DNA from 2 places in the Paracoccus aurantius genome. Region 1 is predicted to be linked to the other one. Evidence: riboswitches for the same ligand, from Rfam matches in the RefSeq annotation. Region 1 holds a riboswitch; the other holds the start of a gene.
What was found. Region 1 has a riboswitch for cobalamin ahead of RGQ15_RS11785 (energy-coupling factor ABC transporter permease). Riboswitches for the same ligand answer to the same signal wherever they lie in the genome.
Positions count from the first base shown of each region.

Region 2: it holds a riboswitch for cobalamin, as region 1 does, so the genes downstream of both, RGQ15_RS20870 (ABC transporter substrate-binding protein) here and RGQ15_RS11785 (energy-coupling factor ABC transporter permease) in region 1, are expected to answer to the same signal.

Region 1 is NZ_JAVQLW010000001.1:2,351,704-2,363,820, reverse strand. Features, by position in the region: gene napA (periplasmic nitrate reductase subunit alpha) at 1-288, opposite strand, end outside; gene RGQ15_RS11815 (chaperone NapD) at 294-542, opposite strand; gene RGQ15_RS11810 (ferredoxin-type protein NapF) at 532-1,026, opposite strand; gene napE (periplasmic nitrate reductase, NapE protein) at 1,034-1,231, opposite strand; gene RGQ15_RS11800 (solute carrier family 23 protein) at 1,552-2,826, opposite strand; gene RGQ15_RS11795 (alanine/glycine:cation symporter family protein) at 3,049-4,509, opposite strand; gene cobF (precorrin-6A synthase (deacetylating)) at 4,643-5,392, opposite strand; gene RGQ15_RS11785 (energy-coupling factor ABC transporter permease) at 5,463-6,137, opposite strand; cobalamin riboswitch at 6,194-6,381, opposite strand; gene RGQ15_RS11780 (cobyrinate a,c-diamide synthase) at 6,430-7,752, opposite strand; gene cobM (precorrin-4 C(11)-methyltransferase) at 7,745-8,539, opposite strand; gene RGQ15_RS11770 (cobalamin biosynthesis protein) at 8,536-8,946, opposite strand; gene cbiE (precorrin-6y C5,15-methyltransferase (decarboxylating) subunit CbiE) at 8,901-10,100, opposite strand; gene RGQ15_RS11760 (cobalt-precorrin-6A reductase) at 10,099-10,851, shown strand; gene cobJ (precorrin-3B C(17)-methyltransferase) at 10,824-11,576, opposite strand; gene RGQ15_RS11750 (precorrin-2 C(20)-methyltransferase) at 11,573-12,117, opposite strand, start outside.
Region 2 is NZ_JAVQLW010000005.1:131,824-143,940, reverse strand. Features, by position in the region: gene RGQ15_RS20885 (PepSY-associated TM helix domain-containing protein) at 1-552, opposite strand, end outside; gene RGQ15_RS20880 (copper chaperone PCu(A)C) at 641-1,165, opposite strand; gene RGQ15_RS20875 (hypothetical protein) at 1,245-1,688, opposite strand; cobalamin riboswitch at 1,780-1,981, shown strand; gene RGQ15_RS20870 (ABC transporter substrate-binding protein) at 2,133-3,143, shown strand; gene RGQ15_RS20865 (FecCD family ABC transporter permease) at 3,140-4,180, shown strand; gene RGQ15_RS20860 (ABC transporter ATP-binding protein) at 4,177-4,950, shown strand; gene RGQ15_RS20855 (pseudoazurin) at 4,947-5,372, shown strand; gene RGQ15_RS20850 (metal ABC transporter substrate-binding protein) at 5,598-6,488, shown strand; gene RGQ15_RS20845 (manganese/iron ABC transporter ATP-binding protein) at 6,585-7,505, shown strand; gene RGQ15_RS20840 (metal ABC transporter permease) at 7,502-8,368, shown strand; gene RGQ15_RS20835 (metal ABC transporter permease) at 8,365-9,204, shown strand; gene RGQ15_RS20830 (M13 family metallopeptidase) at 9,232-11,304, opposite strand; gene RGQ15_RS20825 (SH3 domain-containing protein) at 11,365-12,117, opposite strand, start outside.

The DNA.
Region 1 (12,117 bases):
ATACATGATCTTAGAAAGGAAATAGCCCTTGACGCAGTTCAGTCCCCGGTTCACCTCGGCCAGCATGTCGCCATGGGTGGCGACGACCTTGCCATCCTTGACCCCGACCATGACCCCGCAACCGGTCCCGCAGAACCGGCATGGCGCCTTCGACCATTTGATCTGCAAAGCCTCGACGCCCCCCGGCACGGGTTGCGCCAGAACCGAGGCCGGAAGTCCGGCCGCAGAAGCGGCAAGTGCAGCAGCATGTGCCTTCAGCAAGTTCCGTCTGGTCAGATCAAGACTCATCTTCTCTACTCCAGCTTCTCGGCATGTTCGAACACCATATTGGCGCCGAGAACTCCGTTGATCAGGTTGATTTGAGTAAGCTTTTCGCCAAGTTCGCCGCTGCTGCGACCTTCAATGGTGACGACCACCCTGCGTTCGTCGCGACCATGCACCTCGACATTCTGGTGCTGACCGATTTCCGCAAGCACGGCTTCCATGGCGCCCGGCATCACGCTGACAACCGCCGAGGACACATGCCAGACGTCATCCTTCATCCGAATACTCCCTTGGAATCGCGGTTATCGCCTGGCTGGGACAGGGCGCCACGCAGGCACCGCAGCCGTTGCAAAGCTCCGGATCAAGAACCGGCAGAAATGGACCGCCTATCCGCGGTCGCATCGAGATTGCCGCTTCGGGACAGGCATCGCGGCAGGTCATGCAGGTAATCCCCGCCCTGGCGAGACAATCGCCCGAGATGTCCACCAGATGCGCCATGAGGCGAGATTCGGAAAAGACCGGCTCGGGACAGACCTCGGCGCATTTGCCGCAGAAAATGCACTCGCCCATCTCGGGCAGCAGAACGACCCGCAGATCCCGCAATGCAAGAATTCGCTCGGGACAAACCTCAAGGCACTCGCCACAGCCCGTGCAGGACGCGACCGAAATCGGATCGACCCCGGGCGGCCTTGGCTCGAAGGGCTTCGGCTGCGCCCTGCCCTTCAGAAGCTGTCGGCGGGATATGCTGGCGGCGGCTGGCATATCCGGATCAGTGCCCGACCGATGGTGGGCCTGGTGGTCCTGCGAAGATTTGGTAGATCCAGATCAGGAACCCATAGCCCCCGACGAAAGCGACCGAAATGATCGGCCAGATCGCAAATGCCAGCAGCAAGAACACGGCCAACTCCCGTATCCGCTGTCCGCGAGAGAAATGATTTACCTGAGTTCTGTCGTGAGCGTCTGACAAGTCTACCCCCTTGGCACGGCAAATGGGTATTGGTCGAAAGCTTCAGTAACGAAACAACCATAGCAGCACGCGCACGAGCCGGAAAGGCCAATGTTCGCGAATATGTGTTGGCTGAACTTATCCAGCCAACTGGCAGCATATATGTCTAATTTGCATGTTTCCCGTGCCAGGCAAAGACCAGGTCTTCGATCGCTCTTCCAACCTTTGTGATCAGCTTTTCCGCGTGGGTCCTCCGCTTGCCGAGCGGATTTCGTCATCCGGAAATGAAAATGGCCCGCGCCTTTCGGCGACGGGCCATGACGGCCGCATGAGAGCCAGGCTTACCTTCGCACCATCCCCAGCAGTTGGTACAGGACCAGAGCGGCAAGGGTCGACGTGCCGATGCCACCCAAGGCAAAGCCGCCGATATTGATTGTGAAGTCCCCGGCACCGAAGATCAGGGCGACCCCGACGGTGAAGAGGTTGCGGGGGTCCGAGAAATCAACCTTGTTGTCGACCCAGATCCGCGCCATGGCCGATGCGATAAGTCCAAAGACAGCAACCGCCAGACCTGCCAGAACCGGTGCGGGGATCGTCTGCAGGATGGCTCCGAACTTCGGCGAAAGCCCCAGCAGGATCGCGATTGCGGCGGCGATGGGGAAGATCAGCGTCGAATAGACCTTGGTCATCGCCATGACGCCAATATTCTCTGCATAGGTGGTGACGCCCGTCCCGCCGCCTGCGCCTGCCAGCATCGTGGCAAGACCGTCGCCCAGGAAGCCTCGGCCGATATAGCGGTCCATGTTCTGGCCGGTAATCGAACCAAGCGCCTTGATATGGCCAAGGTTCTCGGCCACGAGGACGATCGCGACAGGGGCGATGAGGCCGATCGCCCCCCATTCGAAGCGCGGCGCGACGAAATGGGGCATGCCGAACCAAGGCGCTGCGGCCACCGCCGAGAAATCAATGCCCGGAACGAACTGCAGAAGGTTCCCGAAAACGAGGACCAGGGCGTAGCCGAAGATCAGTGCAATCAGCACCGCGATGCGGCGGGTTCCCTGACGTCCATAGACCGAGACGAGCGCCATGCAAAGCACGGTCAGCAAGGCGATCGTGAGATGTGTCGCGGTGCCGGCCAGTTGCTTTACCGCAACGGGAGCAAGGTTGAGGCCGATGGCCATCCCTATGGCCCCCGTGACGGCCGGAGGCATCAGTTTCTCGACCCAGCCCGAGCCGATTGCCATGACGACGAGCCCGATCAGAGCATAGATCAGACCCGCGGCGATGATCCCGCCAAGGGCCACCGGAATATTCGGGTTCGGACCGCCGCCCGCAAAGCCGGTTGCCGCCATGATCACCGCGATGAAGGCAAAAGATGAACCCAGATAGCTCGGGACCCGTCCACCGGTAATGAAGAAGAACAGCAGCGTGCCGATCCCCGAAAAGAAGACCGCGACGTTGGGGTCGAACCCCATGATCAGCGGAGCGAGGATGGTCGAGCCGGACATCGCCAACAGGTGCTGCAGGCTCATCGGCACTGCGGCGGCCATCGGAAGCTTTTCGTCTGGCAGAACCGTGGCGCCCGATGCGGGGCGCCAGTCAGGAAAATAGCCCATCACGTCTCTCGGAATTTGTCTTGTCGAGAAGCTAATGGGTAAGCGGCGCGGAAAATGCCAGAGCATTCGGACCATGCTTGCGCATCAGGCAGGCTTTTTCGGCCAGAACGTCTCGTCATTTCCGGCAATCGGCATCATTGCCGATATCCATGAAACGGCGATGGCCCGGCAAGTGCCGGGCCATTCCGATGATGAAACCGTTCAGTCGAACGCGCCGAAATCTCAGCGCTGCCGCTCGCTGATCTTCCATTCCTCCCAGCCGGGATCGCCCGCCATGAAGGCCTCGATTTCGGCCCTGCTCGCCTCCAGTCGCGGATCGTGCTTCAGATAATGCCGCGTTTCGCGCGCGATCAGCCCCGAGAGGATCAGCAGGCCGATCAGGTTCGGAATAGCCATGAGACCGTTCATCACGTCCGAGAAATTCCAGACCACGCCCAATTGCACGGTGCAGCCCAGAAACACCACGATCGAGAAGAGCACCCGGAACGGCATCACCGCGCCATGACCAAGCAGGCGTTCGATGTTGCGCTCGCCGTAATACGCCCAGCCAAGGATTGTCGAATAGGCAAAAAGCACAAGGCCGATGGTGACGATCCAGTGTCCCCACGAGCCCGGAAGACCGTGGCTGAAGGCCTGGCCAGTCATGATCGCCGCCGAGATCTGCTGCCCGGTCTGCGGATCGACCTCTTGCCAGACGCCTGTCGTGATGATGACAAGGCCGGTGCAGGTCACGACGATGATCGTATCAATGAAGGTCTGGGTCATCGAGACCAGGCCCTGACGGACCGGATGCGTGGTCTGGGCCGAAGCGGCGGCGATCGCGGCAGAGCCCATGCCGGATTCGTTCGAGAAGATGCCGCGCGCGACGCCGTATTGCACCGCGATCATGATGGTCGAGCCAAGAAAGCCGCCGACGGCCGAACTGCCGCTGAAGGCCGAGCCGAAGATCTGGCCAATGGCGGCCGGGACCGATCCGATATTGACGAGCAGGATATAGAGCGCACCCAGCACATAGAACAGGATCATCGCCGGAACGAGACCGGCGGTGACCTTGCCGATCGTCTTGATGCCCCCGACGAGAACGACCAGCGTCAGTGCCGCAAGCGCCAGCCCGGTCATCCAGGTGGGCAGCGCGAAGCTCCGCTCAAGGTTCGAGGCGATCGAGTTGCCCTGTGTCATGTTGCCGATGCCGAAGCAGGCACAGACCGCGAAGATCGCAAAGGACAATGCAAGGAACTTTCCGAAGGCGTTCGGAATGCCACGCTCGAGATAATATTGGGGCCCACCGTTCTTTTCGCCGACCTCGTCGGTCGTGCGGAAGCGCACGCCCAGAAAAGCCTCGGAATATTTCGACGCCATGCCCAAAAGCGCGGTCATCCACATCCAGAACAGGGCGCCCGGACCGCCCACGCTGATCGCTGTCGCCACGCCCACGATATTCCCTGTGCCGACGGTTGCAGCCATTGCCGTGGTCAGCGCCTCGAACTGCGAGATATCGCCCTCTGCATCATCGTCATGACGCTTCAGCAGGCCCAGACGCAGGGCGGCGCCAAGCCGCACGATCTGGATGCCGCCAAGTCGCGCGGTCAGATAGAGGCCCGTTCCCAGCAGCAGCGGGATCAGCATGTAGGGACCCCAGACGATGCCTCCGACCTGTCCTAGAAAGCTTTCCAAACTGTCCACGACGCCCTCCTTCAAATGCTTTTGCGGTCGGCGTTATCCATGCCGTTGCACTGAATTTGTCAAGACATATGAAAGGTGGCGGCCCATGAATCCCCGCCTGCGCGCATAATCCGTGCAGCGCTGCTGGGCGGGGTCAGCCTTTGACGGTGTCACGCCGCAGAAGATATGTATCCATGATCCAGCCGTGCCTTTCGCGTGCTTCGGCACGCGCCTTCAAGATCCGGGGCGTTGCCTCGGCCAGGGGACCGGATTCCAGCACCTGCTGTCGCATGCCCAGAAATCCACCCCACCAGATATGCAGCCCTGCCGGGTTCAACCGTTGAAAGCTGCATTCGCCGTCCAGCATGACGATGACCGTCTCGGCCCCGATCGGCCAGCCGTGGTCACGCAATCTGCGGCCAGTCGTGACGGTGACCGCGCCGTTCACCGTGTTGAATGCAATCGCATGGGCCGCGGTCAGTGCCTGAAGCGCCGTGATGCCGGGCACCACCCGAATACGGGGGCGCGGATCGAGCCTTGATGCAATGCGCAGCGTGCTGTCGTAAAGGCCCGGATCACCCCAGACAAGCAGCGCAACCGGGCCGCCTTCCGGACGTGCTTCGGCGATTGTCCGCGCCCATATCGCCGCAATCTGATCGTGCCAACGATTCACCCGCAAGACATAGGGCAGGTTTTCATCCCGGACAGGCATGTCGAATTCGATCACGGCCGCTGACACGCCGATGCGAGCCAGGATGTCATGGCGCAGGTCAGCGAGATCTTCCTTGCCAGCGCCCTTGCGGGGCACCAGGATCAGAGTTGCATTGCGCAGTGCCTCGACCGCCTCCAAGGTGACATGGGCGGGATTGCCCGTGCCGATGCCTACAAGCCACAGATCCTGCATGACGAGCCTTTATGTATGGAAAGGCCGGACCCGACAGAGCGGGCCCGGCTGAAAACGGGTTTTGTCGGGCTCAGGCCGTGTAAAGCCGTTGTGCGACCCAACGGTTCGGCGCCGTGGGGCGCATGGCCTTCGCGGCGGCAAGCGCGATCAGGTCGGCAATCGGCTCGACCAGCACGACCAGCATATAGGCAACGCCGAAGCTTGCGACCGAAGACAGATTTTCGATGCCGAAGCCCTGGCCATAGATCGCCCAGAAGGCAACCCAGGCGACCACCCCACCCTGATAGGCCAGCGACAGCTTCAGAACATCGGCATATTTCAGATCGACATAGGCCGTATCCATGGGAATGACGCGTCGGGCCAATTGCTCGATCGCGAAAAGCGGGACCAGAAGCGTCGTGAGGTTCACGAAATACATCGGCAGATCGGTCGGCGCGAAGAACATGCCCTGGACGAGCAGCCCGAGCGCAAGCCCCAGGGCCGCCGGAGCGGCACCCAGGATCAGGAAAAGCGTGGTTCCCAGGATGAAATGCACCTCGGACACGCCAACCGGGAAATGCGGCAGGACTTCGAAGAAAACGAATGTCGCCGCCCCGGCAGTCAGGCTCCGAACGAACAGCGACGCCGCGCCATGCAGCCCGATATCCTTCGAGGCAATCCGCGCGGTATAGGCAGCGGCACCGGCGGCGGTGGCATATGCAAAGACCATCTTTGCGCTGTCCACGATCCCAGGTTCAATATGCATTCCGTTGTCCTTTTTCTGGATCGCCCCTCCGGCGACCGATGCGCCGCGATTGCGGCATGAGGTCGAATCCGACGGCAGGTCTCCTGACTCGCGGGTCACCGCGCCACCCGGCCCTTCCCAGCCCCTGAAGGGGCCAGTGGTCTGCCGAAGCGCTCTCCGCTCACAGTTGCGGGGGCAGTCCGGGTCCTTCACCCGGTTCCCTTTTCAGCCGCTGTCCGGCGGCACCGTCGCGCCCGACTATCTCAGCCGCGACCTTTTTCGGCAAGTTCAAATGCCGTGCGGGAATAACCGGCTACGCTGTCTCGGCGGAAATCATGTGAAAGAATGTTCCGGTGACCTTTTCGCGTCGTGATCCCGTCTCGGGGACCGGGTTGCCGTCCGCATCGGTCACCGCAGCCAGCGGCGGGTCCGGCTGTTCGATGATTGTCGAGTAGTGGAATTCGTGCCCCCGCAGCACCGCTTCGGGCAGATGACCCGGCATCCGCGCAGCAAGAACTGCGCGGCGATAGCCAAGATGAAGTCGGCGCTTTTCGTAGGATGTGACAAGCCCGAGCAGCCCCGCCATGGGATGGGCCTGCCCGTTCTTGTCGATCAGCGCCTTTCCCAGCGCCATGTAGCCGCCGCATTCGCCATGCACTGGACGGGTTGCCGCATGTTTTCGCAGGCCTTCCGTGTATCTCCGGGCCGAGGAGATCTGACCGGCATAAAGCTCGGGATAGCCGCCCGGCAACCAGACCAGATCGGCCGCGGGATCGGGGGGGTCATCGGCTAGCGGCGAAAACGGCATGATCTCGGCACCCGCATTCCGCCAGCCCTCGAGCAGGTGCGGATAGGTGAAGGAAAATGCCGCATCCTGTGCCAGCGCGATCCTTTGGGCGGGCGGAGGCGGCAGCCTGCCCGGCGCGGGCGCAGGCCCAGAGGAGGCCGCCGCGCGGATCGCCGACAGATCGACATGTTCGCGCAGGAATGCGGCATAGCCCGAGATCGCCGCTTCGAGATCGGGATGCTCAACCGCCTGGATAAGACCCAGATGCCGTTCGGGCAACGTCAGGTCACCGCGACGCGGTAGCGCACCAAGAACAGGGATGCCCGTCTTTTCCATCCCCACCCGGGCCAACCTTTCGTGACGGGGGCTGGCGACGCGGTTCAGGATCACGCCGGCAAAGGGCAGTTCCGGCGAGTATCGGGCAAATCCCAGCGCGGTAGCCGCGGCGGATTGGGCCTGCCCGCTCACATCAAGGACAAGGACGACAGGCCAACCCATGCGCAGCGCTGTCTCGGCACTGGATCCATAGCCCGCAAGACCGCGCGTGGCGACGCCGTCGTAAAGACCCATGGAGCCTTCGGCGACACAGATGTCTGCCCCGGTCGCCTGTTCCGAAATTGCCCCCAGCAAGGACTGATCCATCGCCCAATTGTCGAGATTGAACGACGCGCGTCCGCTTGCCGCGCGGTGAAATGCCGGGTCGATATAATCCGGACCGGACTTGAAGGGCTGGACACAAAGCCCGTCTTCGGTCAGCGCCCGCAAAAGCCCAAGCATGACCGTCGTCTTGCCGGTGCCGGAAGACGGGGCGGAAGCCATGATGCCCGGAGGAAATGCCGTATCAGTCATCGCCAGCGGTCCAGTTCGCCCACCGGCTTTCCGAGGATTGCGGACGATAGCGGCGATCGTAATCGGCTGCGTAAAGCCGGCTTTCCGAGAAATCCGAGGCGCCAAGCGCGCGCCCGACAAAGATAAGCGCGGTCCGCTCGATGCCCTGGCCGATTTCCGCTTCGATCGTTTCAAGCCGAGCTCGGACAATCCTCTGATCGGGCCAGCTTGCCCGCCAGACGATGGCCACGGGACAATCGGCACCGTAATGAGGCACTAGATCTTCGACCACGCGAGACAGGTTCTGGATCGACAGATGGATGGCAAGCGTCGCGCCCGTGGCGCCGAAAGCGGCGAGGCTTTCCCGTTCCGGCATTGACGAGGCCCGGCCCGGTGTCCGGGTCAGGACGACCGATTGGGCAATTCCGGGCAAGGTCAGTTCGGCACCCAGGGCCGCCGCCGCCGCAGCGAATGACGGAACTCCGGGCGTGACGCTGTAGGGAATGCCCAGGTTCTCCAGCCGCCGGATCTGTTCGCCCATGGCCGACCAGACCGAAAGATCACCGGAATGCAGCCGCGCGACGTCGTGCCCGGCATCATGGGCCGTCCGGATCTCGTCCATGATGCCGTCGAGATCCATCGGGGCCGTGTTCACGATCCGCGCGCCTTGCGGGCAATGCCCGAGCACCGCTTCGGGAACCAGCGACCCGGCGTAAAGACAGACCCGGCTGGCCGCGATCAGATCGCGTCCGCGCAGGGTCAGAAGATCGGCAGAGCCAGGTCCGGCTCCGATGAAATGTACGGTCATGATCCGCCTCCTTCGGCAAGGGCACATGTGGCCATTCGATCGCTGGATACCGCCCTAGGCCCAAGCAGTCTTGCTTGCGGTCCGGCCGCCGCCAGCGCGGCAGCTTCGGCAAGGCTGCCCAGCCCGCGGGCCTGGATCGAGGCAGCCGAACGCGTCGCGGGCTTCTGTCGGGCCAGGGTTGCGGCGTCTATCCCACGGCCGCTGATGCCGAGCGTCGCGCAGAATTGGCGGAATGCGTCAGATGAAGCCTTGTCTTCCGCCGTCACGGCAAGGGCGACGGCACGGCCATCCGCAGCCTGGCGAAAGGCGTCTGCCAGGCTTTCGGCGCTGGCGTTCGATCTAAATCCGAAACCGGCGACGATCACAGCCGGACCTGCCACTGCACGACGGGAAAGGCCGCCTTCCATGCCCGCCGCGTGCCAAGCGGGGCCGAATGCGCCAGTTCGACGCGCAAGAGATCCCCCCCAAGCTTCTGATGCCATTCCGCCAGAAAAGCCTCGGATTCCAATGTCACGGCATGAGCGACAAGCCGGGTTCCAGGGGCCAGCCGCTGGCGCAGGTCATCGAGCAGAAGCTTGCAAAGACCCCCGCCGATGAAAACCGCATCCGGGCGTGGTAGACCGTCAAGCGCCTCGGGTGCCGATCCGATCGCGACACGAAGCCGGTCCACGCCAAGTCTTTGCGCATTCTCCGCGATCCGCCCGGCTCGGTCGGCACGCGGCTCGATGCTGATCGCCTGGGTCTCCGGATCGGAAAGCAGCCACTCGATGGCGATGGAGCCGGACCCGCCGCCAATGTCCCAAAGCAGTTCCCCGGACCGTGGCGCCAATGCCGATAGCGCAAGTGCACGGATCGGGCGCTTCGTCATCTGGCCGTCCGTTTCGAAGAAATCATCGGCTATGCCCGAGCAATGCGGAATGACCTTGCCCGATCCGGCCGGTTCGATCGCGACGGCGACCGGATGCAGGAAATCCACACTCGGCATGGCATCTGCCCGCGCCGAGGTGATCCGTTCACGCGGTCCATCCAGCGCTTCGAGGATGTGCAGCCGACTGTCGCCAAAACCCTCGCCGGAAATGTAGCGCGCAAGTTCGGTGACCGCCTTTCCGTCTCGCAGCAGAACGATCGCCCTGCGGTTTGGGATCAGGTGCGGGCGCAGGCGGGTGACAGGCGCGGCATGCAGCCCCAGGCAGGTTGTCCGCTCCAACGGCCAGCCCAGCCGCGACGCCGCCAGCGAAAAGGTCGACGGAGCCGGAAACGCCCGCCACTCATCGGCTGGAAGCCCCTGCGCAATGACAGACCCCGCGCCAAAGCAGAACGGATCGCCCGAAGCCAGCACCACGACCTTGCGGCCCCGCAGCACCATCAGTATTTCGATTCCCTCGGAAAACGGCACTGGCCATTCGATTTGCTCGGCGCTCAGCCCGGGCAGCAGAGCGAGGTGGCGGGGCGGTCCCATCACCACCTCGGCCTCTCCAAGCGCAACCCGGCTTGCCGATGACAGGCCTTCCGGTCCATTTTCACCCAGACCGATAATGGTCAGCCACGGAGTTCTACCCATGCGTCCGAATGTCCTCATTCTTGCCGGCACGGCCGAGGCCTCGGCCTTGGCCCGTCGATTGGCGGCAGAGGGGATATCTGGCAAGGTCTCTCTTGCGGGAAGGGTGGAAACCCCCCTCGCCCAACCGCTTCCGATGCGGATCGGAGGGTTTGGTGGCATCGACGGGCTGGTCGCGCATCTCAGGGCCAAGCGCGTCAGCCATGTGATCGATGCGACGCATCCTTTCGCGGCCCAGATGAGCCGACACGCCCATGCCGCTTGCGGGACACTTGGCATTCCCCTGCTGCGGCTGACCCGCCCAGAATGGCAGCACATCGACGGCGATCACTGGATCAACGTGCCCGACATGCCAGCCGCCGTCGCAGCGCTTGACCGTGCGCCGATGCGCGTGATGCTGGCCGTCGGACGGATGCATCTTGCCGAATTTGCCGTCTGTCCGCAGCATTACTATCTGCTGAGACTGGTCGACCCTCCGAACTCGACACTTCCACTTCCGCATTGTCATGTCATTCTGGGGCGAGGACCCTTCGACCTTGAGGCCGATCGCGATTTGATGCGCAAATATGACATCAACCTGATCGTTTCGAAAAACTCTGGCGGAACGGGCGCTTACGCCAAGATCGCGGCTGCCCGGTCCCTGCAGCTGCCCGTCCTGATGATCGACCGGCCGGCAAAGCCCGACGTGACCGAGGTGCATGACGTGGGGATGGTGATCGACTGGCTTCATGCCGACGCCGATCTCGGGGTATAGACAAAGGGGCCGCCTGATCTTTCGATGACCCGCGTCGCCGAAGATCCGACAAGCACGACGGTCCGCATGTCGGCCATCTCTGGCCGGGCATCAGCCAGGCGGACGACCTTGAGCCTTTCATCCGGGGTAGAGACCGCCCGCGCGAAGATCAGGACCCGTTCGGCTTCGCAGGATTCGCGCAGGACCTCGAGGGCATGACCGAACCCGTCCGGCCGCGACTTGGAGCGCGGATTATAAAGCGCCATGGCGAAATCGGCCTCGGCCGCGAGACGAAGGCGACGCGCGATTACCGGCCATGGCTTCAGATTGTCGCTGAGATTGATTGCACAGAAATCATGCCCCAAGGGGGCGCCAGCACGGGCAGCGGCCGCCAACATGGCCGTTACTCCGGGCAGGACACGGATATCGAGCTCGCGCCAATGCTGCGGTCCCGCCTCGATCGCCTCGAACACGGCCGAGGCCATGGCGAAGACTCCGGGATCTCCGGAACTGACGACGATGACCCGCCGGCCGGACGCGGCCAGTTCCAGCGCATGGCGTGCCCGGTCGAGTTCGACGCGATTGTCGCTTTCATGTCGTGTGAGCCCCGGACGCGCCGGAACTCTCCGGACATAAGGGATGTAGCCCACGATATCCGTTGCATCGGACAGGGCCGCCGAAACCTCGGGGGTGACAAGCCGCTCGTCGCCCGGCCCGAGGCCGGCTATTGCAACCCAACCCATCATGGCCGCCGCCCCTGGCCATGAACGATCACGATCGAGAAATAGGGCACGGTCCGATCGCCCGCCTCGGCCAGGGGAACGGCCCGCTCGGCCGCCATGCTGGCGCATTCGACGAGCCAGGCCCGATCAAGTTTACCCGCCCGCCCGAGCGCCGCGCGTACCTTGGGCAGGTTGCGGCCCACCTTCATCACCACGATTGCATCGGCATCCGCCATGCGGCGGGTCAGTTCATCTTCCGACATGGTGCCAAGAAGAACCGAAAGGACATCGTCGCCCCAGGTGACGGGAATGCCGGTCGCGGTCCAGGCCGCCGACATTCCGGTGATCGCAGGCACGATCTTGATCGGCACGCTATCCCTGAGCCGGGTGTAAAGATGCATGAACGAGCCGTAGAAGAACGGGTCGCCCTCACACAGCACGACGACATCCTCGCCCGCGTGGGCCAGGTCGGCAAGCCTGCTCGTGATCTCGGAATAAAAGCTGGAAAGCGTCTGGTTATAGGCGGGATCATCCAGCGGGATTTCCGTCGTGACGGGATATTCCA
Region 2 (12,117 bases), on a different contig from region 1:
GCCGCCCTTTTGCCCGCGCGGCCACCACAGGTAGATGCCGGTTCCGACCAGCAGGATGGACCACCCCGCTGCGATCTCGATGGCATAGCGCGCATAGGTGCCGAAATACTTGAGACTGTGCAGATAGCGGATCGTCCACATCAGCGTGCTGCGATCGGACAGCGCGCCAAGGACAAGGCCGCTATAGGGATCGACATAGACCGCCGACTTGCCATCGGCTGTCTTGACGGTGATCTCGGCCGAACTGTCGGGATGCGCGGGTGCGGTGTATTTCAAGGCTGACCCCGGCACGACCTGCAGCGCAGATGCGACCATGGCGGTCGGCGCGATGCGATCGGCCTGCTGGACGGCGACACGCTTCAGATCGGCATGATACCAGGCGTCGATTTCATCACGATAGATGTAGAGCGCGCCCGTGATCGAGAGCGAGATGAGAAAGGGCAGTACAAGCAGCCCGGCATAGAAATGCCAGCGCCACACGGCGCGGTAAAGATCGCTCGCGCCGGTCGCGGCGCGTGCGGGACGGCCAATGGCCGTATCCTGAAGTGACATATCGGTGCTCGCAAGCAGGCGGGCCGCAAACGGTCCCGCGAAACAAGGGGGGCGGCCCGTCATCGGGCCGAATGGATCTCAGGGCAGGTCAGTGACCGGAATGATCGTCATGGCCGCCATGGCCATGCGCAGCGGCCTTCGCGTCGGCGGGGCCGACGGGCAGTTCGATCTCGGTCGACCCGGCCTTCTCGAAGACCAGAGTGACCGGGACGCTCTCGTCCTCGGCAAAGGGCGTTTTCACCTGCAGGAACATCAGGTGATAGCCGCCCGGCTTCAGCTCCACCGTCTGACCGGCGGGGATCGCCAGCCCGTCGGGCAATTCGCGCATCTTCATCACGTGGCCCTGCATGGCCATTTCGTGGATCTGCACCTCGCCCGCGCGGTCCGAACTTGCCGAAATCAGACGATCGTCCTGGGTGCCGTTGTTGGCGATGGACAGGAAACCACCGGCGACCGGCGCATTGGGCAGCATGGCGCGGGTGAAGCCGTCCGAAATCGCCAGATCGCCCAGCACCTGCGCTTCGGCGGCGCCATGGGTATGGTCGGCAAGTGCCGTGACGGGCGCGGCGCAGATCAGCGCGGCAAGGAAGGCGGCAAAAGAAGTCTTCATCATGTGTCTGTTCCTGATCTGTAACAGGTCGTGACCGACGGATCGGTCGTTCGGCTGCAACTGGCCCGATTTCCGGGCCATATCAGGCAGTCGGCGGCCCCCGGGCCGATGGGGTCAGGATCTCCGCGCGCAGCAAGCGCTGCTCGGGAAGGGGCGCGAGATCGAGCGACCCCGCGTCGGCACGTTCGACCGGCATCGTCCCGACACCGACCAGCAAGGGCTGAGCATGCGACGACCAGTCGCAGGGCGATTTCGACTTCTTCGGAACCGGGCCGCCGTCCTGATCCTGTTCGGCGGCCGGAATGACGTTGCCCTGGTCGTCGATCACCATCGCGACCGGCTCATGCGCGCCGCACAGCACCATCATGAAGCTTTGCGGGGTCGGCCCGCTCGTGACCATGGTGCCCTGCGCAATCAGCGACAGCATGAGAAAGGGCACCACCAACAGGAACCCGACCGCCCGGCGGAATGCCGGAAGGGCAGGTGCATGTCCTGATACCTTGATCGCCAAGCCGGGCCCTATCATGATCCTCGCCCATCTTCTGCCAAAGGCGTGGCTTTCGCGCAAGTGCGCCGTGGCCGGGCGCATCACGCCTGTTGCATCACATCCAGGCGGCGCATATGACGACCCCGTCGGTTTCCGAAAGGAATTGAAAGGGAATCCGCCGGGGCCCATCCTTGCCCCGAACCGGAACTGCCCCCGCAACTGTAGGCGACGAGCAGGATGCGATACAGCCACTGTGGCCCCGCGGGCCATGGGAAGGCCGCATCCCGCGATGACTCGCCAGTCAGGAGACCTGCCGACGGATGTAACCAACGCGATCCGGGCGGGGCGTCCGGGGAGGTGCCGAATGTCGAAACCCTGCCGATCCGTCGGGGCGTTCTTCCGTTGCTGCGTGGCCTTGCGGGACGCGGCCTGCCCGTGGCCGTCTCCCCTGCCCTCCGGTCGTTTTCAGATCGGAGAACGAAGATGTTGACCAGGACCCTGCCCGCAGGGCTGCTGCTTGCAAGCGCCCTCACCCTTCCGGTCGGCGCACAGACCGCATGGCCCGTGACGCTTTCGAACTGCGGCGTCGATCTGTCTTTCGCCAAGGCGCCGGAAAGCGCCGTAACCGTGGGTCAGGCAGCGACCGAGATACTCTATTCTCTGGGTCTGGCCGATAAGGTCGCTGGCACCTCGGTCTGGTTCACCGAAGTCCTTCCGCAGTTCCAGATGGAGAATGCCGGGATCGAGCGCCTGGCCGACAATGACCCGAGCTTCGAAAGCGTTGCGGCCTTGCGCCCGGGGATCGTCACCGTGCAATACGAATGGCATGTAGGGCCCCAAGGCATCGTCGCCACGCGCGAGCAGTTCGCCGACCTGGGCATTCCCGTCTACACCCTGCCCTCGGATTGCACCGGCAAGGACAATACCAAGGGCTCGGACGGCACGCGATCGTCGATGTATTCGATGGACAGCATCTATCAGGGCGTCATTGAACTGGGCCGCATCTTCGACGTGGCTGACAAGGGCACCGCGCTGGTGAACGAACTGCGATCGCGCGAAGCGAAGGCGATCGAAAAGGCCAAGGCACTCGATCTCAAGGATGGCTCGGCGGTCTTCTGGTTCTCGTCAGCCGAGATGGACATCGACCCCTATGTCGCGGGTCGCAAGGGACCGCCCGGCTACATGATGCAGGCCCTGGGGATCAGGAACATCATCGAAAGCGACGAGGAATGGCCGGTCGTGAGCTGGGAAACCATTGCCCGCGCCAATCCTTCGGTCATCGTCCTGGCAAGGATGGACCGGCGCCGCTTCGAGGCCGACGATCATGAAAAAAAGATCGCCTTCCTGAAATCCGATCCGGTGACCAGCCAGATGGACGCGGTGAAGCATGATCGCCTCATCGTTCTGGACGCGCATGCCATGGACCCCTCGATCCGCAATATCGACGCGCTCGAGACCCTGGCCGAGGCGCTGCCGAAGCTCGACCTGAAATGAGCGAGGCGGCCATTCCCGGCACGGCGAGATTGCCACGCCGACCCGTTTTCCGCCTTGGCACAGGATTGGCCGTGCTTTTCCTCGCGGTTCTGGCCGGGGTGACCCTCGGAGAGACGCCGCTGCCGCTGTCGCAGGTGGGTCAGGTTCTGGCCCACAAGCTGTGGGGTGCGGCGCTGGCCGTCGATCCGATCGACGCCGGCATCATCTGGAACTATCGCATGCCGCGCACGCTGGTTGCCGCCGCATGCGGTGCGGGGCTCGCGCTGTCGGGGCTGGTCCTGCAATCGCTGGTGCGCAATGCGCTGGCCGATCCCTATCTGCTGGGCGTCTCGGCGGGGGCTTCGACCGGCGCGGTCGCGGTCACGATCATGGGGGTCGGCGCGGGGGCCATCGGCATCTCGGCCGGTGCCTTCGCGGGTGCGGCGCTGGCCTTCGCCATCGTCGCCGCCCTCGCCCGCGCGGCGGGCGGCGGGTCGGCGCAGCTTGTCCTCGCGGGGATCGCGGGGTCACAGCTGTTCAACGCGCTGACCAGCTTCTTCATCGCGAAATCGGCCAATGCCGAACAGGCCCGTGGGATCATGTTCTGGCTGCTCGGCAATCTTTCGGGGGTGCGCTGGCCGGATGTAACCCTTGCCGTCCCGATCGCGCTCGTGGGTTTTCTGGCCTGCATTCTCCATGTTCGCGCCATGGATGCCTTCAGCTTCGGGGCCAGTGCCGCCGCCGCCCTGGGCATTTCGGTGCGCCGGGTGATGGTCGTCCTGCTGGGCGCGGTCACCTTGATGACCGCGGTCATGGTCAGCCTTGTCGGCGCGATCGGCTTCGTCGGGCTGGTCGTTCCCCATGCGATGCGCTTTCTGGTCGGCGCGCGCCACGGCGCGCTGGTGCCTGCCTCGGCGCTGGCGGGGGCCATGTTCATGATCGCGGCGGACGTGGCTTCGCGCGTGCTGATCCCCGGACAGGTCGTCCCCATCGGGGTGGTCACGGCGCTGGTGGGGGCGCCCGCCTTCGCCGTCATCCTGATCCGGGGCCGGACATGAGGATCACGGCCACCCACCTGTCCTTTCACGCGCAAGGCCGCGCCATCGTTGACGGGGTCGATCTGGATATCGCCCCGGGCGAGACCTTCGGCCTGATCGGTCCGAACGGATCGGGCAAGTCGACGCTTCTGCGATTGCTGGCGGGGATCGAGCGTCGTGCCGAGGGCCGCGTCACGCTTGACGGCCAGCCACAGCGGGGCCTGTCACGGCGCGAAGTCGCCCGCCGCCTCGCCATGGTCGAACAGCAGGCCGAGACGTCAGAGACACTCAGCGCGCGGCAGGTCGTCGAACTGGGACGCACGCCCTGGCTTTCGGCGCTTGCACCTTTCGGGGAAAGGGACGCCGCCATCGTTGCGCAGGCCCTGCGCGCCGTCGGGATGGAGCACATGGCAGAACGATGCTGGTCCACCCTGTCCGGCGGCGAAAGGCAAAGGCTGCAGATCGCGCGCGCGCTTGCGCAGCGACCGCAGGTCCTGCTGCTCGACGAACCCACGAACCATCTGGACATCCATCACCAGCTTGCGCTGCTGCGACTGGTGGCCGAACTGCCGCTGACCGTGGTGATCGCCCTTCATGATCTCAACCAGGCGATGGGATGCGACCGGCTGGGGGTGATGGCTCAGGGGCGCCTGGTCGCCTGCGGCCCGCCGCCTCAGATCCTGACGCCCGAACTGCTGCGCGCGATCTTTCGCGTCGGCGCGACCACGCTCACCGACCCGCGGGACAACATGCAGGTCCTGCGCTTCCATTGCCTGGAGACAGATCCATGAAATCCCCGCTTCTGACGCTGATGCTGCTGGCCAGCCCCGCCCTTGCCGAGACCCATGACGTGCATATGCTCAATCGAGGCGAAACAGGCCCGATGGTCTATGAGCCTGCCTATCTGCATATCTCGCCCGGCGACACGGTGCGCTTCCATCCGACCCAGCCCAGCCATAATGCCGCAACGATCGAAGGCATGATCCCCGCCGGGGCCGAGCCCTTCAGATCGAAGATCAACGAGAGTTTCGAGGTCACCCTTGATCGGCCCGGCATCTACGGCATCAAATGTTCGCCGCATTTCGCGATGGGCATGGTCATGCTGATCGAGGTGGGAGAGCAGGCAGAGATCTCGTTTCCCGATGACCTGCCCAAACGCGCCGCCGACCGTTTTGCCGGGATCGTGGATGAAAGCCGCCGTCCCCGGGACTGACGGAACGATCTTCGCCGATTGCCGAATGGCTTGAACACGGATCGACGCGACCCTCATCGCGTCGACATTCGGACCGTGGCATTCCGCAAATCAGATGAGAATGATTTTCACTTGCAAACTGCTTGGAGTTCGATATTCCTATCTGCAACTGGCTTGCATCTGGCGACCTCGCGGCCCGCGCCCGTGCCCGCCCTGAACCGGAAAGGAAATTCCATGCCTTCGACGATGGCCCAGTTGCTTGGCGCACTGGCAGCAACCGCGCTGATGACGGGCTCGGCCCTGGCGGATGACAAGATGAAGGTCGTGACCACCTTTACCGTCCTTGCGGAAATGGCGAGCCATGTCGCGGGCGACAAGGCAGAAGTCGTCTCGATCACCAAGCCTGGGGCCGAAATCCATGGCTATGAACCCACGCCGCAGGATATCGTCAGGGCGCAGGATGCCGACCTGATCCTTTGGAACGGCATGAACCTCGAACTCTGGTTCGAGAAATTCCTCGCCAATCTGGGGGATATCCCCTCGGCCACGCTGACCGATGGCATCCGGCCGATCCCGATCGCCGCGGGCGCCTATGAGGGCAAGCCCAATCCGCATGCCTGGATGGGCCTTGAGAATGCCTTGATCTATATCGACAATATCGCCGGATCATTCGCCGAACACGATCCCGAAAATGCCGAAACCTATGCCAGCAACGCAGCCGCCTACAAGGATCAGCTTCGCGCGGTTCTGGAACCTCTAAGGGCAGAAATCGGCGAGGTCCCCGAGGCTCAGCGCTGGCTTGTGACCTGCGAGGGCGCCTTTTCCTATCTTGCCCGCGACCTTGGCCTGAAGGAGCTTTACCTCTGGCCGATGAACTCTGACCAGATGGGCACCCCGCAACAGGTGCGCGGCGTGATCGACGGTGTCCGGGAAAACGAAATTCCCGTGGTCTTTTGCGAAAGCACGGTCAACACGGCCCCGGCCAAGCAGGTCGCGCGCGAAACCGGCGCGGAATATGGTGGAGTGCTTTACGTCGACAGCCTTTCCGAACCCGACGGTCCGGTTCCGACTTATCTCGATCTGTTGCGGGTGACTTCGGAAACGGTCGCAAAGGGATTGACCGCCCACATTAACTGAGGACGAGATATCCGCTAGACTAGCCGCCGCGCAGCCATGCGCAGCAGGTTCCTATCCGACAGGGCCGCCGTCCCGTTCCGGCAGAAAGCAAAGATGATGCGCGTTGAAGACGGTGCAATGCGAACAAGCGAAAGCCGGTCGGAATCGGGCGGGATCATCGCGCGCGACGTGACGGCGACCTATCGCAACGGCCATACCGCCCTGAAAAATGCCAGTTTCGAGATCCCGCGCGGCACGGTGACTGCGCTGGTGGGCGTGAACGGCGCCGGGAAATCCACTCTTTTCAAGGCGATCATGGGATTCGTTCCCGTTGCCAAGGGCGAAATCCGGCTTCTCGGCATGACCGTAAAGGAGGCGGTGAAAAAGAACCTCGTGGCCTATGTGCCGCAGGCCGAAGAGGTGGACTGGTCCTTCCCCGTTCTGGTCGAGGACGTGGTGATGATGGGGCGCTACGGCCATATGGGTTTCCTGCGCCGTCCGTCCCAGGCAGATCGGGACGCCGTCGATGTGGCCCTGCGGCGCGTCAACATGCAGGAATTTCGCCACCGCCAGATCGGCGAACTGTCCGGCGGGCAGAAGAAGCGCGTCTTCCTGGCCCGCGCATTGGCGCAGGACGGCAAGGTCATCCTGCTTGACGAGCCCTTCACCGGCGTCGACGTGCAGACGGAAGAACAGATCATCGCGCTCTTGCGCGAATTGCGGCAGGAAGGCCGCGTCATGCTGGTCTCGACCCATAACCTGGGCTCGGTTCCCGAATTCTGCGACCGCGTGGTTCTGATCAAGGGAACCGTGCTCGGCTACGGTCCGACCGAAACCACCTTCACCCGCCAGAACCTCGAAGCAGCCTTCGGCGGCGTCCTGCGTCACTTCACGCTTGGTGGCAAGGCTCTGCACGACGATCCGGATGCGCGCCAGGTCACGATCTTCTCCGACGATGAACGGCCCCTCGTCCATTACGGGGACCGGACGCAGACATTGGCCGGGGACAAGACCGAAGGCGGGGAGAAAGACAAGTGAACATCCTTCTCGAGCCGTTCACATATGGCTACATGACGAATGCCATGTGGGTCTCGGCCCTGGTCGGCGGGGTCTGCGCGTTTCTTTCCAGCTACCTGATGCTCAAGGGCTGGTCGCTGATCGGCGACGCGCTGTCCCATTCGGTCGTGCCGGGCGTGGCCGGGGCCTACATGCTGGGCCTGCCCTTCGCGCTTGGCGCCTTCCTGTCCGGGGGACTCGCCGCTGCGGCCATGCTGTTCCTGTCGGACCGCTCGGGGCTCAAGGTCGATGTCGTGATCGGGCTGATCTTCACATCGTTCTTCGGGCTCGGACTTTTCATGGTCTCGATCAATCCGATGGCCGTCTCGGTCCAGACGATCACGATGGGCAATATCCTTGCGATCACGCCCGAGGATACGCTGCAACTTGCCCTTATCGGCTTCGTGACGCTCGCGATCCTTCTGGCGAAGTGGAAGGATCTGATGGTCGTGTTCTTCGACGAAAGCCATGCCCGCTCGATCGGTCTGCGGCCGTCTTTCTTGAAGGCGATGTTCTTTGTCCTGCTCTCGGCCTGCGTGGTCGCGGCGATGCAGACCGTCGGCGCCTTTCTTGTCATCGCCATGGTGGTGACGCCGGGGGCCACGGCCTATCTGCTCTGTGACCGCTTTCCCCGGCTCATCGCGCTGTCGGTGGCGATCGGCACCGTGACCAGCTTTCTTGGTGCCTACCTGTCCTATTTCCTCGACGGTGCCACAGGCGGGATCATCGTCGTTCTGCAAACGCTGATCTTCCTTGCGACCTTCATCTGGGCGCCGAAACACGGGCTGCTGGCTGCCCGTGCCAAGGCACGCGCAGCCCTTGCCGCCGAGGAGGTGGCGCCATGATCGAACAGCTTCTGATGCCTTTCCAGTTTCCGTTCATGCAGAAGGCCTTCCTGATCGTCGCCATCGTCTCGGTGCCGACCGCGCTTCTGTCCTGCTTTCTTGTGCTCAAGGGCTGGGCCCTGATGGGCGATGCGGTCAGCCATGCCGTGCTGCCCGGCGTCGTGATCGCCTATATCGCGGGCTTTCCCCTCATCATCGGCGCCTTCGCAGCCGGAATGGTCACCGCGCTTGCAACCGGATACCTGTCCGAAAACAGCCGGGTAAAGCAGGACACGGTGATGGGCGTGGTCTTTTCGGGCATGTTCGGCCTTGGCATCGTCATCTACACGTCGATCACCTCCGACGTGCATCTGGACCATATCCTGTTCGGCAACATGCTTGGGGTCGGCGCGAATGATCTGAAGACGGCGCTCTGGATCGCGATTCCGGTTTCGGCCGTTCTGCTGCTGAAATGGAAGGATCTCATGCTGCATGCCTTCGATCCCGCGCAGGCGCGCGCGTCGGGCCTGCCGGTGGCAATGCTGCATTACGGGCTGCTGACGGTGCTTTCGTTGACCATTGTCGCCACGATGACCTCAACCGGGCTGATCCTGGCCGTCGGATTGCTCATTGCGCCCGGCGCCATCGCCTTTCTGCTGACCCGCAGCTTCGGCAGGATGCTGGGGCTGTCGGTCGTGATCTGCATGGGTTCGATGCTGGCCGGGGTCTATGCCAGCTTCTTTCTCGACAGCGCACCGGCGCCGACGATCATCCTGATCCTGACCGCCGTGTTCCTCGTCGCGTTCACGCGGCGTATCCTGCAGCAGCGCCGGGCTACGGGCACAACAGCTGCCTGACAACCGCGCTTGCCCGGGCCAAGGGCGTCACCAGGCCCGAGCGCGTTTTTCGGGCGGCAACCACATCGGATCGCCCGCGCGGATGTCGAAGGCATCGTAAAACGCATCGACATGCTGGAGCGCGGCGACCGAGCGGTAGAAATCGGGGGCATGCCCATCATTCGCCACGATGGCCCGAAGATACGGGTCCGTCGCCTTCATGGTCCAGAACTGGGACCAGCCGATGAAGCAGCGCTGCTCCGGTGTCAGCCCGTCGATCTCGACATTCTCTTCGGGATGTTCCTCCAGATAGACCATCAGCGCCTCGTGGCCCAGGGTGATGCCCCCCACATCGGCCACGTTCTCGCCGACGCTCAGCAGGCCGTTCATGTGAAGGCCCGGCAGCACCTCGAAGGCCTCGGCCTGGTCGATCAGCTTCTGTGCCTCGACTAGGAAGGCCGCGTTGTCTTCGGGCGTCCACCAGTTCCGCAAATTCCCGACCGCGTCGAAATGCCGGCCCGAGAAGTCGAACCCATGCGTCATCTCGTGACCGATCACGGCACCGATCCGGCAGAATTTGAGGGGCGCGTCGTCGCTTGCCGCGAAGACCGGGGCCTGCGTGATCGCGGCAGTCACCTCGAAGCCGTTGATCATCGGCGAATAGGCCGCATTCATGGCGATGGGCAGCGTCGAGCGGTCGTTGAACTCGTCGTGTTTCGGCGGATGACGCAGCTTCTCAAGCTCACGCGACATGTCGAAACGCCCAAGGGCGATGATGTTCGCGACCGGGTCGTCGGGCACGATGTCGACGCTGCCGAAGTCGATCCATTCATCCGGGTAGCCGACCTTGTGATAGAAGTTGTCGATCTTGTGCAGCGCCTCCTGCATCGTCGGCGCGGTCAGCCATTCGCTTTCGGTGATGCGGCGCCGGAAGACCGCCTTGGTCCGCTCGATCATGTCGAGCACCTCGGCCTTGGTCGCGTCCGAATAGTATTGCTCGACATAAAGCTGGCTGACCGGATGCCCCAGCTTCTCGATGAAGAGCTGATAAAGCCGTTCGGCCCTGGGCCGGTCGTTCCGCGCGCCCACAAGCGCCTCCTGCAGGTCAAGCCCGGGCTCGCGCAGCGCGCTCGTCAGGAACGGGGCGAACTCATGGATCAGGCGGAACGAATAGTAATCCTTGAGATCCTCCAGCGGCACCGTCCGCAAAAGTTCGGCAAGCCCGGCCAGGGCCCGGGGCTCGTACATGTAAAGCGTCTCGGGCCTCGAGAAACCGATGGTATCGAGATAGAGGTCAAGATCGAAATCCGGCACCTGCGCCTTGGCTTCGGCATAGGAAAGCGTGCCGTATCGGTTCGCGGGGATCTTCGCTTCGGCTGGCGTCAGAAAATGGGCATAAAGCGCGGTCTCGATCTTCAGCGACACATCGGCGATCCGCTCGGCCTCCGGCGCGTCATAGCCTGCCGCGACAAGCAGGTTCCGGATATAGGCGCGATAGGCCGTCTTGGGCGGGCTATCGGCATTCAGGCGCAAAATCTCGAGAAAATTCCGGTCGAGGCCGAAGGACTGGCCGACCACGAACATCGCATGTCGCGAATTGTCCGCCGGATCGGGCGCCGGCCCGATCATGGCCAGCAATGCCGGACCGGCCGCCGCGGCCTGTTCGGCGGCGATCCGCACGAGATCCCCGACCGATCCGGCTGCGGCGACCTCGTCAAGCATGGACCGGATCGGCTCGATCCCCGCATCGTCGATCGCCTCGACATCCATGAAGGCGTTGTAGAAATCCCCCACAAGCTGGGTGGGCGAGCCTTTCGGTGCCGCCTGAGCCTCGCGCCCCGCCTTTTCCGCCACCCCGGCAACCTGCCTTGTCAGCCGCTCGACCATGATCGAAAAGATCCCGTAGCTCGGCAATTGTGCAGGGCGCGCGACCCGATCGAGCCAGCCACCAGAGCTGTATCGCAGGAAATCCTCTGCCGGATCGGCGCTCGGGTCCATGTTCCGAACCGAAAAGGCCAGCTCGTCAGGGCCGATAGGGGGCAAGGATGCGGGATCGGCCAGCGTCTCTCCGGCAAGATGCGTGCAAAGAACGGTCGAAAGGATCAGCCGTGATCTGATCATGGAGCCTCCAAAGCTGTCGAACGCGCGACGAGGCGATCTGCAGCGCAGAGCGATCCTGGCTCAGCCGCCGTAAAGGACGGCATCGGGGATCTCGTAACGCTCATGCCCATCCACCAGGATCATGTTGAGGTCGGCTTCCCGCATGTGGCTGACGGTTGTGCCGGGATCGCTTCCAACCAGCCGCCCTTCGCGAAAATCCAGATAGCGTTCGCCACCCCCCGGCAGGGCAATCCATATGCTCGCGGTTCCGCCCGTCCCGCGCGACGCCCGAAACGAACAGCTGCCCATCGGCTGGCCGGAAGCGAGGGCACAGGGAATGCTGCCATGCGCCTCGGGCCCGGGCGCAGCGGCGGGTGCGCCCGCCTCGGCCAGATAGCGGCCTGCGACCCAGCCCGACAGCGGCTGATCGCCGGGCATCTCGACATGGCACCACCGGGTTTCGCCATTCATGCTGCATCCGCGATTGCGAACCCGATCGCCATTCGCAAGCTTGCCGATCACCCCGTTCGAAGTGCCGGGCCCCGCGCGCACGTTCAGCGTATCGTGGGCCGCGACGCCCGTCACCTGCCACCAGTCCGGCCCGCCGGACAAGCCGTCAGCGAAATCGCCCCCTGCCGGATCGGGGGCGGGGGCGGCCTCGGTTGCAGAGGCTGCGGCCCCGATCGCGACCTTCAGGGTGAAATCCGCCGCTTCCCCGCGCCGGGCGGCATTTCGCATCAGGTAGACCCTGATCCGGTAATCCCCATCCTTCGGCAGGACACCCTTGTAATGGTTGCCGGATGTCGAGCCGACATGGATCGCGGCCGGATCATT